DNA from 4 places in the Kocuria sp. CPCC 204721 genome. Region 4 is predicted to be linked to each of the others. Evidence: riboswitches for the same ligand, from Rfam matches in the RefSeq annotation. Region 4 holds a riboswitch; each other region holds the start of a gene.
What was found. Region 4 has a riboswitch for S-adenosylmethionine ahead of RF637_RS09655 (MetQ/NlpA family ABC transporter substrate-binding protein). Riboswitches for the same ligand answer to the same signal wherever they lie in the genome.
Positions count from the first base shown of each region.

Region 1: it holds a riboswitch for S-adenosylmethionine, as region 4 does, so the genes downstream of both, RF637_RS09265 (methylenetetrahydrofolate reductase) here and RF637_RS09655 (MetQ/NlpA family ABC transporter substrate-binding protein) in region 4, are expected to answer to the same signal.
Region 2: it holds a riboswitch for S-adenosylmethionine, as region 4 does, so the genes downstream of both, RF637_RS06695 (hypothetical protein) here and RF637_RS09655 (MetQ/NlpA family ABC transporter substrate-binding protein) in region 4, are expected to answer to the same signal.
Region 3: it holds a riboswitch for S-adenosylmethionine, as region 4 does, so the genes downstream of both, RF637_RS11645 (bifunctional o-acetylhomoserine/o-acetylserine sulfhydrylase) here and RF637_RS09655 (MetQ/NlpA family ABC transporter substrate-binding protein) in region 4, are expected to answer to the same signal.

Region 1 covers NZ_JAVKPO010000008.1:88,694-92,398, forward strand. Annotated here, with positions in the region: gene RF637_RS09250 (fructosamine kinase family protein) at 160-1,029, opposite strand; gene RF637_RS09255 (thermonuclease family protein) at 1,078-1,866, shown strand; gene RF637_RS09260 (hypothetical protein) at 1,990-2,259, opposite strand; SAM riboswitch class IV at 2,309-2,425, shown strand; gene RF637_RS09265 (methylenetetrahydrofolate reductase) at 2,470-3,459, shown strand; gene metE (5-methyltetrahydropteroyltriglutamate--homocysteine S-methyltransferase) at 3,656-3,705, shown strand, end outside.
Region 2 covers NZ_JAVKPO010000005.1:68,452-72,156, forward strand. Annotated here, with positions in the region: gene RF637_RS06685 (hypothetical protein) at 1-104, shown strand, start outside; gene RF637_RS06690 (BCCT family transporter) at 371-1,045, shown strand; gene RF637_RS06695 (hypothetical protein) at 1,160-1,438, opposite strand; SAM riboswitch class IV at 1,459-1,601, opposite strand; gene RF637_RS06700 (glycosyltransferase family 4 protein) at 1,713-2,876, opposite strand; gene RF637_RS06705 (DUF6350 family protein) at 2,995-3,705, shown strand, end outside.
Region 3 covers NZ_JAVKPO010000015.1:30,358-34,062, forward strand. Annotated here, with positions in the region: gene RF637_RS11630 (VOC family protein) at 1-167, opposite strand, end outside; gene RF637_RS11635 (hypothetical protein) at 448-849, shown strand; gene RF637_RS11640 (hypothetical protein) at 925-1,266, shown strand; SAM riboswitch class IV at 1,231-1,351, shown strand; gene RF637_RS11645 (bifunctional o-acetylhomoserine/o-acetylserine sulfhydrylase) at 1,428-2,816, shown strand; gene RF637_RS11650 (homoserine O-acetyltransferase) at 2,819-3,705, shown strand, end outside.
Region 4 covers NZ_JAVKPO010000009.1:75,441-79,145, reverse strand. Annotated here, with positions in the region: gene RF637_RS09670 (cation acetate symporter) at 1-634, shown strand, start outside; gene RF637_RS09665 (GlsB/YeaQ/YmgE family stress response membrane protein) at 796-1,059, shown strand; gene dxr (1-deoxy-D-xylulose-5-phosphate reductoisomerase) at 1,222-2,481, shown strand; SAM riboswitch class IV at 2,535-2,649, shown strand; gene RF637_RS09655 (MetQ/NlpA family ABC transporter substrate-binding protein) at 2,745-3,629, shown strand; gene RF637_RS09650 (methionine ABC transporter ATP-binding protein) at 3,626-3,705, shown strand, end outside.

The sequences.
Region 1 (3,705 bases), on a different contig from region 4:
TTGTGGATAACTAGACAATCTAGTAAACATCATGCTGCACGTGCGGGGGACGTGTCCAACCATGTCACGCGGGTGGAAAACGTTGTCCGCACCTGCCTTGTAGCAGTCATCGGCCGAGAACGCCCTGTCCTCAGCGGGTGATGGACGCGCCCCGTAGTGTCACATCAGACTGCGCAGGGCCCGTAGGACCGCCCCGCCGTAACCACCGTCGAACCTGATCGCATGCACCAGCAGCGGCGGCAACTGGTACCACGGCACCCGGTCGTGCCAGCCGTCCGCGAGGGGGTAGGCGTCGTCGTACGCCGCGAAGCATTCCCGCCCGAAACCGCCGAAGAGCTGCATCATGGCCAGGTCGTACTCGCGGTGTCCGTAGAACGAGGACGGATCGATGAGCCAGTTCGTCCCGTTGCGATCCACCACGCGGTTGCCTGCCCACAGGTCACCGTGCAGCAGGCTCGGGGGTTCGGGAGGGCCCGCGAGTTCGTCCGCTCGCGGCGCCAAGCGCGCCAGCAGGTCCGACGCCGCGGGGTCCAGGTGTCCCGCGTCGATCGCCGCGCGCAGCAACGGCTCGATGCGGCGGTGTAACAGGAAGTCGGCCCAGTCGTCCGTGGGCGTGAGATCCACCGGGAACGAGCCGATGCGTTCCGGCAGCTCCGCCGAGAGCCACCCGACGTGCGGGGCTCGCGCGCGGTGGATGGCCGCGAGACCAGCACCCATGCTGCGTTCCGTGGCACGGTCCTGCCGTCCGGGACCCTCGTCGATCCACTCGAGCACCAGGGCCTCATCGCCCACGTGATGCACCCTGGGCACCCGCACCTCGGCGGGGGCGACGGCGCGCAGCGCCTCGAGTCCCGCCGCCTCCAACGCCAACACACCCGCCGGGGCACCCGGCATGGTCTTGGCGAACAGGGGCCCGTCCGGGGTCTCGAGCCAGTAGGCGCGGGCGGTGTCCCCGCCGCTCAGGGGACGGGCATCGCTCACGCGCAGGTCCGCGACAATCTCACCGGGAAGCTCATCGATGGTGGCCATGCGTCTTGTCTACACCATGCCGCACTGCGCACCACCCCGGACGACTCAGTGGCCACAGTGGAACGCGTGGTGGACGGGGACACCCTGGACGCCACGATCGCGGGAAAGTCCACACGGGTGCGGCTGCTGAACATCAATACCCCGGAGGTCGCGCGGGACGGTCAGCCCGGCGAGTGCCTCGCGGACGAGGCCACGGCCAAGCTTGAGGACCTACTGCCCAAGGGATCCACGATCCACCTGGACTACGACGTGGAACGCACGGACCGCTACGGCCGCACCCTCGCCCGAGTGACCCGCGACGACGACGGGTTGAACGTCAACCAGGCACTCGTCAAGGCGGGCCTGGCAACGCCCATGACCGTGGGCGCCAACAGCACGTACCGGCGAGAGATGGACAGCGCGTACAACGTGGCCCAGGCCATGCAGGTCGGTTTCTTCGACCCGAAGCAGGACTGCGCGCCGCCGGGGGAATCCGCATCCCCCGGCACCACAACTCCGAGCACCGCGAGCCCGAGCGCGACGCCGAGTCCCACCTCGTCCTCCACGCCCACTCCCACGCCGACGCTCGAGGCGCCTCCCGCGGTCGTGGAGGACGAGGTCGCCGTGGGCGATCCGGCACCCCAACCCAATCCCGCTCCGCAACCGAACTACAACTACAACCCCGCCCCCGCGCAGCCCGCGGCACCTCAGCTACCGGCCGCGCCCCGGGTACCTGCTGCCCCGCAGCTGCCGGCGGCACCCCACGTGCCCCCGGCTCCCGAGAGTGATGGCGGTTATCCCGGTTACACCGGCCCCCGGTGCTACGAACCGGGAGGAAAGGTCTGGCACCCATGCTGAGTTGCTGATGACACGCCAAGGCACGCCCACCCGGTCGGTTGACCGGGTGGGCGTCCCTGCTTTTCGCCGCGCTTTCGTCACGCGGGTGCACCGGCGAGCCGCCGGATGCACGGCGGCCCGAACTCAGGGTTCGTGACGACCGGGGTTGGCGGTCGCGCTGCGCAAGGGGGACGGCGTCGTCGTCGGAGCGGGTGCCTGAGAGGACGCGGACCCGCCCGCGGCCGGCGCCGCGGCTATCGAGCGCGAGACCCAGTTCTCGGGTCCCAACTCGGGCATCTTCATGTCCTGCACGTCGTGGGGCAGGATGACCACGGCAGGGCCCAGGTGCCCCCGTGCGGTCCATTCAGCCCGCTTGGGAAGACGAGCGCGGCGGGAGGCCGGCGGTTCCGTCATCGTTCGTGGGCCTCGTCACGAGGCTGTGCTACGCTCGCTCGTAACAAAGGATCATGAGTCCCGGTGCGAAGCTCTGGCTAACCGGGCGGCAACCCTCCAGCTGTAGTGGGGTGCCCCAGATGAGGATCCGGCCGCCGCGCAACCGCGTGGTCGGCAAGTACGGCGCTCGGAGCTCATCCTCCGGCGTCCTAACGCCGGAGGATTTTTTATATGCCCGCACCCCTCGCAGCGTCAGAACCCGCGCCCGTGACTGGCCCGCCCACGGGGACGTCCTGGCTGGTCCGGCGCCCGCGCCGCTCCACGCTCGTCTCGTTCGAAGTGTTCCCGCCGCGGCCCACCGCGGACCCGGACACTGTGTGGCGCAACATCGACGCCATGGCCCAGGCCGGGCCGGATTTCTTCTCCGTCACCCACGGTCACGCCGGCCATCACGGTGTCTCCCGCGAGGCGCTGCGCCACCTGCGCCGCGCGACCAAGACCCCGGTCATGGCGCACTTCACGTGCGGTGGCACGGACCGCGCGGGTCTCGAGCGCGCCGTGGACCAGTTGCTGGACGACGGCGTTCGCGACCTCCTCGCGCTGCGCGGCGACCCGCCCCTGGGTACCGGGGAATGGCGGACCCCCGCGGGTGGCCTGGGCCGGGCCTCCCAACTGGTGGAGCTGATCCGGGACGTCGAACGACGTCGCTTCGGCACCGGGTTCCGCCCGGGTCAGCGGCCGCTGTCCGTGTCGGTGGCGTGTTACCCGTCCCCCGCGCGAGGCCGCGACTTCGAGGCGGATCTCGCGTCCCTGTGGGACAAGCAGGAGGCCGGCGCGGACTACGCGATCACGCAGGTGCTCTACGAACCCGAGGACTACGCCACGTTCCTGGAACGCGCGCGCTCGGAGGGCATCCACATCCCCGTGGTCGCCGGGCTCATGCCGCTGAGCAACCCGCAACGGTTGCAGCGCATGACCGAGATCACCGGGGTCCGGGTCCCGGAACGCCTCACCCGGTTCCTGCGCGCCGACACTCCCGAAGAACTGCGCCACCGCGGGGTCGCGGCCACCCTGTCCCTGATCGACGATCTCATGGATCTGGGCTGCGCCGGTTTCCACCTCTACACGTTCAACCGCCCCGAGGCGGCGCTGACCATCCTGGAGCACCTGCGGGTCCGGGATGCCGCTCGTGAATACCGAGGCCGCAGCCCCGCGGCCTGACCGCCGCACCAGCCCCGACCGACCCGTGAACCGCTCGTGTTGGCTTCGACCGCCACATCCGGGCAGGCCGAAAACCGTTCGTAGCGGCACCACCCACGGTGACGTTCCCCTTACCCCGCCGCGCCGGAGCACACCCGTTGCCGCGGTTCATCACACCCCTAACCGCCATACCCCACACCAGCTCCGAGGAGTTCCCATGAGCACCCAGCCCGTCCCGTTCCCCGCCGCCACGATCCTGGGCTACCC
Region 2 (3,705 bases), on a different contig from region 4:
GCTCGGGGCTGCTGCCCACGCTCGTGGACGAGGACTTCTCCCTGAACTACGGGGACGTCTCCGAGGAGTTCGCGAGCGCCCTCGTGGCCAAGCTGCTGGGCTGACAGTGCCGCCCCGGGCGAACGGGGGGTGTGCTCGTGGGGCCGCGCGGCTGCATTCGGCTGCTGCGCGGCCCTCCCCTACAGTGAGGTGGCGTGCCATGACTAACGGCTGGTAGTAAGGCGCCTCAACCCCGGGTCGTCCGACGTCCGACCCGCATCCCCGACGTGACCACACACGATTCCTCGTCCATCCGTCACCCACGCCCGGGCTCGTCGCCCGTCGCGGATCCGCCCGCCCCGTCCGGGCCCCTCGCTCTGCGCCACCCCGGTTGCCCGTCAACTGGCGGGTCTTCGTTGCCGCGGCAACCCTGCTTGTCTCGCCGTCCGCCTGGGCCACGGAGGCACCCGAGCACGCCGACGCCGTGATCGGCGGCGTGGTCGCGTGGGTCGCCTCCCGGCTGGGGTGGTTCTACATCCTCACGGCCGCTCTCGTGATCGTGTTCGTGATCCTGGTCGCGGACAGCAGGCACGGCACGATCAAGATGGGCCCGGACCACGCGAAACCCCAGTTCAACCTGTTCACGGGGTGGGCCATGTACGCCCTGATGGGCATGGCATTCGGCTACTTCGCCTACCGCTTCGGCATGCCGCTGAGCATCCGCTCCGCTCTCTACCCCCTGATCGGGTGCCGGATCCACGGTGCCGCCGGCGACGCCGTGGACACCGCGGCGCTGCTCGGGACCATCTTTGGGGTGGACAAGGGCACCCGGCGGCTTTCCGAGCTGAACATCATCCTGGCGATCGGGCTCATGCTGTACGTGCTCATCACCGGGCGCACGGCGTTCCTGCTGGATGCGATCGTCAAGGGCGTGAGCGGATTGCGCGTGGCAGACGCCTCGGTGATATCCGAGCTCGTGACGGTGAACCCGAAGATCACGGTCTTCATGATCGGTGAACGCGCCGCCGAGCTGATCGCCCAGGACCGGGACGCGACCGCCCGGTGAGCACGGCCGCCAAGAACCGAGCAGGCTGAGAACATGGGTGTGGCCCGGGTCCGTCCGGACCCGGGCCACACCCGACCGTGGAGTTCGCGGTCGCGGGGACCGTGCTCGCGAGGACTACGCGGGCAAGGGCTCCAGCTTGTAGAAGGACACCCCGCCGGTCACCCGGGACGCCCCGGGGACCAGGAGTCTGCTGTACTTGGCGCACCACTGGCCGCGCCCCCGTGTGTGCTGTGCGGCGAGTGCGACCTCACGGGCGTCGTCCGCGAAGTACTCGTGCTCGTGACCGTCCGATCCCGTGATGGACACCACGTGCCGGGCGGGGTCCGCCTGAACGGTGACGTCCACCCACTGTTCGCGGGTGTCGGGGTGGGATTTCTGGGTTGTCGTGTTCATGATGTCGGGCCTCTGATTTTTCCGGTCGCTTGCCGGAACCACACGTGTGGCCCCGGCCGCTTCGTCATCCAATCCACCCCTGAACCGAGGGTTGGCGTACGCCGAGTTGGAGCTCTGGGCGCGCGGTGACGTCCTTGTCGTTGCGCGGGCGCATCTCGTGAAGCTGATTCGAGCCTATCCGTGGATTCGGGGGACCAGCCAGGCGCGGACCGAGAATGTCATCAAAACTTAATCAAGCTTCTGTTGAGTAACATCTGGCACCCGGCGGCGTTTCTCACGGGGTGCGCAGGCCGGCCCCGCGCGTACCGCGCATCCGGGAGGTGACCGTGCGAGCGCGCTCGTAGTGGCCCAGCAACTGCTCGCACACGGCACCCCACGTGCGCTCCTGCACGCACTGGTGGGCGGTGCGCGCGAAGGCGAGGCGTTTGGCGTCGTCGCCCGCGAGGTCCCGGACGCGCTCGCGCAACCCGGCCAGGTCACCCGGGGCGTAGAGCCACCCGTTACGCGAAGAGTCCACGAGGTCCAGGGGGCCGCCGCGGCCCACGGCCACCACTGGGACCCCGGAGGCCATGGCTTCCTGGATGGTCTGGCAGAACGTCTCGTGCTCACCGGGGTGCACGAACACGTCCAGCGACGCCATGGCCGTGGCGAGTTCGGTGCCCGTGAGGAAGCCCTCGAAGTGCGCGTTGGGCAATACCGAGCGCAGCGACTCCTTCCCGGGGCCGGAACCGATGATCACGAGCCGGGTGTCCGGCAGGGCGTCGATCGCGGCGAGGTCCGCGACCTGCTTCTCGGGGGCCAACCGCCCCACGTATCCCACGAGTCGCTTGCCGCCGCCCACGCGCTCGCGCCACGCGTGATCGCGCAGCGCGGGACGGAACCGGCTCGTGTCCACTCCGCGGCGCCACATGTGCACCCGCTGGACGCCATGCTCGTGGAGTTGGCTGATCGACGCCGTGGAGGGAGCGAGCGTGAGGGTCGCACTGTTGTGCATCGCACGCACGTGGGACCACATGGCGGTCTCCAGCACGGATGCACCGTAGCGTGCGGCGTAACCGGGCACGTCCGTCTGGTACACGGCCACGCACGGCAGACCCAAACCCTTGGCGGCCTGGATGGCCTGCCACCCGAGCACGAACGGGGACGCCACGTGCACCACGTCCGGGGCGAAGCGGGCCAGGATGCGCTGCATGCGACTCACGGTGCAGCTCGCCACGCGGACCTCGGGATAGCCCGCGAGCGGCAGGGACGGGATGCGCTCGATCCGTACGCCGTCCACGTGGTCCACCGAGCCCAGGAACAGGGTCTTCTCGTAGGAGGGGGCGATCACCATGGCCTCGTGCCCGTGATCCCGCAGGTGTTCCAGGACGCGGATCACCGAATGAGTGACACCGTTGACGTGGGGGAGGAACTGTTCGGCCACCAATGCAATTCTCACGGTTCCCACTGTGGGCCCGGCGCCTCACGGGGGAGTCACCCGGGGGTGGCCCGCAGGTGAAGTCCGGGCTAACTTCGCTGCCCGTGGTGCGCGGGTGAACGTGAAAAGATGTCCGGTGATGAAACTTCCCTCACTGCCCGGCGTGGTCTCGGGCGTACGCGACCGCTTCACGTCGCACGGTTCGTCCCCCGTGCGCGCCGCCGACGTGCCCCGCCCCGAACCGGACGACTCCCCGGGACTGCCCATGCCGCTCGCGCTGCAGGGCGTGATCGAGCTGCTCGCGGTGGCCGTGGTGGGCCTGTTGCTGGGCACCGTGCTCCTGGGTGCGGTATGGGCTGCGGGGGGCTTCGCGACCATGGGCGCGGGCGGGAGCCTGCAGCTCGCCGGTCAGGTCTGGTTGCTCGCGCACTGCGTGCCTCTCACGATCCAAGCCATCCAGGGCCTGTCGCTGGACGGTGGCGGGACGGTCACGCTCGTGCCTCTAGGGCTCACGCTGATCCCGTTCGGCCTCGCGGTGATCGCGGGCCGCCGGATCGCCCGGGCGTGCTGGCGCGGTCAGTTCCTGATCCCGTTCTTCGCCGGGATGCTCGCGTACGCGCTCTTCGGGGCCCTCGTGGGCTGGCTCAGCCGCACCGAACAAGTCTCGGTGGACCTCGTGGCGGCCGCCCTGTTGCCCCTGGTCCCGGCCGGGTTGGGCACCCTCGTGGGCGGGTGGAGCGCTTCGCGCTCGCTCGCCGCGGTGCTCGGGGCCGACGTCGCGTCCTGGTTGCAGCGCACGAGCCAGCACTCACGCTGGGCCGGTTCCTACGTGTGGGCCGTGATCCGCGCC
Region 3 (3,705 bases), on a different contig from region 4:
ACCTCCACGTACTGGTGGTCGGTGAGCGGCAGGATCATGTTCCGGGTGCCGAAACGGGGGTGCACACCGCCCTTGACCGGTTCGATCCCCAACCGGTTCGCGATGCGTTCGGTGGTGGCCTCGAGGCCGTCGGGCTGAGCCGCGAAGGAAACGTGATCCAAGTTCATGACGCCATGGTGGCACCGGCCACACGGGCCACCAAATCGAGCGCGAGCCCGGCGAGTGTGTGACCTGCGCCGCCCGGTCCGGTGGGCAGGGCCGGCTCTCCGCACCTCCCGAGACCTGACATCGGGACGGCTGATCCGGGCGGGGACTGTGTTGGTCCAGGTCAACGAGACGCGCGTCTCAGAGGCTGGAGTCCGCAGCATCAGCCGGGGAGTCTCCGACCGGGCCCTCGCTATGTGACCTGAGACCGATATCGATCCCGATCACTACGAGGTGGTTCCCGTGTCCGCAAATGCCGTCGGTTTCACACTCCTGATCCTCCGAGTCGCCCTGCTCCTGGGGAAGTTCGTGCACGTCAAGGTGGGTTGGGTCCAGAGCCTGTTCCTGCCGAGCTCCATCATCGGCGGCGCGATCCTCCTGCTCCTGGGCCCGCAGGTGCTGGGCCGCTTCGACGGGCCGTGGGGCGAGAACGGCCTGTTCCGCAGCGACGAGTACTACCCCGCCGGCACCATGACCAGCCGCCCGTCCTCCGTGGAACCGTTCTCCCTGCACATGTCCATCGCGGCCGTGGCTGGCGGCGTTCACCATCCTGGCGGTGGTCGGCATCGCGTTCAACGTGGCCATTTTCCTGTGGTTGGCACCCCACATCATCGGTCGCTACTAATTCGGGCGCGGTATCGGTGACTTCCGCCAGTCCATGGGTGTGACCGCCACCGGGCTGATCCTCATGCGCGTGGTGGGCCCGGAGGCCAAGACCCGGTGTTCGAGGCGTTCGGTTACAAGCAGCTGGTGTTCGAACCGTTCTTCGGGGGCGGGTTGGTCACGGTGCTGGCCATCCCCGTCATCTACCTGACCGGCGTGCGGCCGTTGTTCTTCGTGATGCTCGCGGTGTTCGTGATCGCGGTGCTCACGGGTCTGTTCTACGTCCATCCACGTGAGATGAAGGACCGGGAACTGCACACCCGGGAGATGGAACAGCAGGAACGAGCGGCCACTGACCCCGAGCCCGCTCGCAGCGTCCCCGGCTTGACTCCCGCCCCGCCGGGTTCGGACAATGAGGTAATAGGTCACGAGAGTCAGCGCGAAGCCCCAGCTAGCTGACCGGCAACCCTCCCTTCCGCGGTGGGGTGCCCTGGGTGAGGACCTGGCCGTGGCGTCGACCGACGTCATGCGGCAAGCGCGGGTCGTTGGTGCCCGGTCACAGCACGGGCACCGTGCGGATCGCCACCGGACCCCTGATCCCTCCGAGAAGGAGTACGGCCATGAGCACCGCTCCCACCCCCGACAATCCCCAGGGCTGGTCGTTCGAAACCCGACAGATCCACGCGGGCCAGAACCCCGACCCTGTGACCGGGTCGCGCGCCCTGCCGATCCACCAGACCACGTCCTTCGTGTTCCCGGACGCCCGCACGGCGGCGGCCCGGTTCGCGCTCGAGGAGATGGGCCCCATCTACTCGCGCCTGACCAACCCCACCACGGAGGTCGTGGAGAACCGGGTCGCGTCCCTCGAGGGCGGCGTGGGGGCCCTGATGGTCTCCTCCGGACAGGCCGCGGCCACGCTCGCGATCCTCAACCTGGGCGGCGCCGGAACCCACGTGGTGGCCAGCCCGTCCCTGTACGGCGGGTCGTACAACCTGCTCAAGCACACGCTGCCGCGCATGGGCGTGGAGACCACGTTCGTCTCGGACCCGGACAATCCCGCGCAGTGGCGGGACGCGGTGCGCGAGAACACCGTGGCGTTCTTCGGTGAATCCATCCCGAACCCCCGCAACGACGTGCTCGACATCGAGACGATCGCCGGGATCGCCCACGAGGCGGGTGTCCCGCTCATCGTGGACAACACGATCGCCACGCCCTACTTGGTGCGGCCCATCGAGTGGGGCGCGGACATCGTGCTGCACTCGGCCACCAAGTTCCTGGGCGGCCACGGCACGGCGATCGGCGGGTTCATCGTGGACACCGGAGCGTTCGACTACTCGCGGGACCCCGAGCGCTTCCCCGGTTTCAACCAACCGGACGAGACGTACAACGGGCTCGTCTACGCCCGCGATCTCGGTGCGGACGGGGCCTTCGGCGTCAACCTCTCGTACATCCTCAAAGCGCGCGTGCAGTTGCTGCGTGATCTGGGGACCTCGATCTCTCCGTTCAACGCGTTCTTGATCGAGCAGGGCATCGAGACGCTGTCGTTGCGCATGGAACGTCACGTGGCCAACGCGCAGAAGGTCGCCGAGTGGCTCGAGGCCCGCCCCGAGGTGCGCTCGGTGTCCTACGCCGGTCTCGAGTCCTCGCGCTGGCACGACCGCGCCCTGAAGTACGCGCCCAACGGTGCCGGGTCGGTGCTCGGTTTCGTGCTCGACGGCGGCCGGGACGCCGGTGTCGCGTTCGTGGACGCCCTGAGCCTGCACTCCAACGTGGCGAACATCGGTGACGTGCGCTCGCTCGTGATTCACCCCGCCTCCACGACGCACGCCCAGCTCAAGGACGAGGAGCAGCTCGCGGCCGGCGTGGAACCGGGATTCGTGCGGCTGTCCGTGGGTGTCGAGGGCATCGACGACATCCTCGCGGACCTCGAGTCCGGATTCGCCGCGGTGGGTGCGCGCGGCGACGCTGCCGGTGACGCGGCGTCGTCGGCGGAGGACACGGGGAACTGACCATGACGGTCGTGGGCAACGGGCCGCGCACGCGGCGCGACGGCGTCGTACGGCGGGCCGAACTCGGCGAGCTCGTGCTCGAGTCCCGGTTCCGGCTGCCGGACGTGCACCTCGCGTACGAGACGTGGGGCGAGCTCGCGGCGGACGGTTCCAACGCGGTGCTGATCGAGCACGCGCTCACGGGTGACACGCACGTGGCGCGCGGTGGCGCGGGACACGAGGACGCCGCGAGCGCTCCCGAGGGCGCGGCCGCCGCGGCGGACGGTTGGTGGGACGGACTCGTGGGCCCGGGTGCCGCGATCGACACGGACCGCTACTTCGTGGTGTGCGCCAACATCCTGGGCGGGTGCTACGGCAGCACGGGACCCGCGAGTCCCGCACCGGACGGCGTCCCGTGGGGCTCGCGTTTCCCGCGCGTGACCGTGCGGGACTCGGTGACCGCGGAGGCCCTGCTCGCTCGGGCGCTCGGAGTCTCCCGGTGGCGGCTCGTGATCGGCGGGTCCATGGGCGGAGCTCGCGCCCTCGAGTGGGCCGTGTCCCACCCGGATCGGGTGGCCGCGTGCGCCGTGATCGCGGCCAACGCGCGCGTGGGTGCCGAGCAGCTCGCGTGGGGACAGGCACAGTCGCTCGCGATCCGCCAGGACCCGAACTTCCGGGGCGGCGACTACTACGCGGGCGAGTACCCGGAGGCGGGTCTGGGGCTCGCGCGGCGGATCGCGCACATCACCTATCGCAGCGCGCACGAGCTGGAGACGCGCTTCGGCCGCGAACCCCAACCCCGTGAGGACCCCGAGGCCACCCACGTCGCGGACCGCGGTCGGTACCAGGTGGAGAGCTACCTGGACCACCAGGCGTCCAAACTCGCGGGCCGCTTCGACGCGAACTCGTA
Region 4 (3,705 bases):
CTCGGCGGCTCCGTTGCTCGCGTACGAACTCGGCGGGTCCATCCTCATGGGTCTGATTGCGGCGGTCGCGTTCGCCACGATCCTCGCCGTGGTCGCCGGTCTGGCCATCACGGCCTCCGCGTCATTCGCACACGACATCTACACGTCCGTGATCAAGAAGGGCACCTCGGACCCGCGTCAGGAACTGCGCGTGGCCAAGACCACCGTGGTGGTCATCGGCCTGATCTCGGTCGCCGGCGGCATTGGCGCGCAGGGTCAAAACGTGGCGTTCCTCGTGGCCCTCGCCTTCGCGGTAGCGGCCTCCGCCAACCTGCCCACCATCCTCTACTCGCTCTACTGGAAGCGCTTCACCACGCGCGGCGCGGTATTGTCCATGTACGGCGGGCTGATCATCTCCGTGGTGCTCATTATCTTCTCCCCGGTGATGTCCGGATCGGAGACCTCCATGATCCCCACCGCGGACTTCGCGTTCTACCCGCTGTCCAACCCCGGCATCATCTCGATCCCGGCGTCCTTCCTGCTCGGTTTCCTGGGCTCGCTCAGCGAGCGCCGGCCGGAGGACCCGCGCAAGCAGTCCGAGATGGAAGTGCGTTCCCTCACGGGAGTGGGAGCGGAGAAGGCCGTCTCGCACTGACCCGGTTCACCGCCCCTTGACACGGCCGCCGTGTCCGGTTTCATCCGGACGCGGCGGCCCGTGTAGCGTTGGTGTCTGGTACTACACTGTGAACCAGTTCGCTGACCACGTGCGGTTGCGGAACACCGCAAACGCGCACAACGAGAACCAGAGGTGGAGAAATGGGCATCATTAGCTGGATCATCCTCGGTCTGATCGCCGGCGCGCTCGCCAAGCTGATCCTTCCGGGCAAGCAGGGTGGCGGGATCATCGTCACCATCATCCTCGGCATCGTGGGGGCCTTCCTGGGCGGCTGGCTGGGTAGCTTCATCCCCGGCCTGAGCGACGGGATCAACAGCTTCAGCATCGGCACGATCATCACGTCCGTGATCGGCGCGATCATCGTGCTGCTCATCTACGGCGCCGTCGTCGGCCGCCGTCGCTGAATCACCCGCGGGTCCTGAACGGGACTTCCACACAAAGGCGTCACCTCCGGGTGGCGCCCTTGTCGTATCTCCCGTGTCGTGCGTCCGGAGTCGTGTGCTCGGTGTCGTGCGTGCGGGGTCCGGCGCTCACGCGATACTGGGGTCATGACTTCCTCCACCGGCATGACCCCCGATCTCGACTCCGCCACCCGGCAGGCCCCCCGGCGCCTCGTGATCCTGGGGTCCACGGGATCCATCGGGACGCAGGCGCTCGACGTCGTGTCCGAGGCCGCGGGGCTGCGCCGGCCCGTCTCGGATGCCACCCACGAGCCCTTCGAGGTCGTGGCGCTCGCCGCGGGCGCGGGTCACCTCGAGCTGCTCGCTCAGCAGGCCGTGACGTTCGGCGTCCGTGCGGTGGGCACGAGCGGTACGGCGGACGACGCCGCCCGGTTGCGTGAGCTGATCGCGGACCGGTCACGCGCGGCGTCGTCGGCGGCGCCCGAGGTCCTGTACGGGCCGGACGCTGCAACCCGGATCGCGCAGTGGGAGGGTTCGGACCTCGTGCTGAACGGGATCACCGGGAGCATCGGGCTCGCACCCACCCTGGCGGCGCTGGGAGCGGGTCGGCGGGTGGCGCTCGCGAACAAGGAGTCCCTGATCGCGGGCGGTCCGCTCGTGTTGCGCGCCGCGGCGGACACGGGCCTCGAGGACGCGCTGATCCCCGTGGACTCCGAACACTCGGCGATCGCCCAGGCCCTGCGCTCCGGGACGGCCTCCGAGGTGCGCCGGCTCGTGCTCACGGCGTCCGGCGGACCGTTCCGCGGCATGACGCGCGAGCAGCTCACGCGCGTGACACCCGAACAGGCCCTGCAGCACCCCACGTGGGACATGGGGGTCATGGTCACCACGAACTCCGCGACCATGGTCAACAAGGCACTGGAGGTGCTCGAGGCGAGCCTACTGTTCGACGTCCCCCTGGACCGGATCGACGTCACGGTGCATCCGCAATCGGTCGTGCACTCCATGGTGGAGTTCGTGGACGGATCCACCCTGGCGCAGGCGTCCCCGCCGGACATGCGCCTGCCCATCGCGCTCGGAATCGGCTGGCCCCACCGCGTGACCGGTGCCGCCGCGGGGTGCGACTGGACCCGGGCCGCACAGTGGACGTTCGAACCGCTCGATTCGCAGGTGTTCCCCGCCGTGGAGCTCATGAAGCACGCGGGTTCGCGCGGCGGGACGTGGCCCGCGGTGTTCAACGCCGCCAACGAGCAGGCCGTGCACGCGTTCCACCGCGGGGCGCTCGGCTTCACGCAGATCGTGGACATGGTCGAGCGTGTGCTGGAGGATCACGACGGCGTCACGCGGCCCACCCTTGAGGACGTCCTGGGGGCGGAGGAGTGGGCCCGGGCCCGCGCGGACGAACGTATCGCCGGGATGGCATAGGGCCCTTCCGGCGGTCGTCGGCCCATGGCAGGGCCATGCTAGAATTCCGGGTGGATGACGAGATCCGGCGCGTAGCTCTGGCTGGCCGGACGGCAACCCTCTCCCGTAGCGGGGTGCCCCAGATGACCATCCGGTCGCGGTTGCAACAGATCACGGCAAGTGCGGTTCCCCGGAAATCAGCACGTACCCGTCCCTGTGCCCTCATCCAGGGGGGACTGTTCGCCCCGCGAGTCCCCGTCACAGACCCCTGGAAAGGCATGATCATGCGAACCAAGCGTTTGATTCCCGTCGTGTTGGCCACCACCCTGGGCCTCACCCTCACCGCGTGCGGCGGCGGCTCCGAAAACTCGGACCCGGCCGCGGACGGCAAGATCACCGTCGGGATCGTGGGCTCGACCCCTGTGCAGGAAGCGTTGAAGCAGGTCGCCGCGGACAACGACATCACGGTCGAGTACGTGGACTTCAGTGACTACAGCCAGCCGAACCCCGCTCTGAAGAGCGGTGACATCGACATGAACTGGTTCCAGCACATCGCGTACCTCGCCGATTACAACAACAACGCCGGGGACACCATCACTCCCGTGGGCTCCACGTCCATCTTCCCGCTGGGGCTGTACTCCAAGAGCGTGAAATCCGTGGGTGACTTCAAGCAGGGTGACGAGATCGCCGTGCCGAACGACTCGATCAACCTGTCCCGCGCCCTGAACCTCTTGCACCAGCAGGGTCTCGTGGAGTTCACCAAGGACACGATCGCCCCCACCGAGCAGGACATCGACACCGCCAAGTCCAAGGTCACGGTCCGCCCGGTCTCCGCCGAGCAGACCGTGCTGTCCATGGACTCCGTGGCCGCCTCCGTGGTCAACAACGACTTCCTGGACCGCGCGAACATCGATCCCAAGTCCGCGCTGGCTCAGGACGATCCCACCGCGGACAGCGCCAAGGTGTACGACAACCTCTTCGCCGCGACCGAGGCGAACGCGGACAACGAGACCCTGAAGAAGGTCGCGAGCTTCTACTACGACGACAAGGTCCAGGACGCGGAGAAGACCGAGACCAAGGGCACCGCGGTGCCCACCAAGGTGGATCAGCAGGAGCTCAAGGACTTGCTGGCCCGCTACTCGCAGGACCTCAAGGAGCAGACCAAGTGAGCCCGTCCGCCACGGCGGACACCCTGGTCAGTTTCCGGGACGTGAGCAAGGTCTTCGTCACGGGGTCCAAACGCCG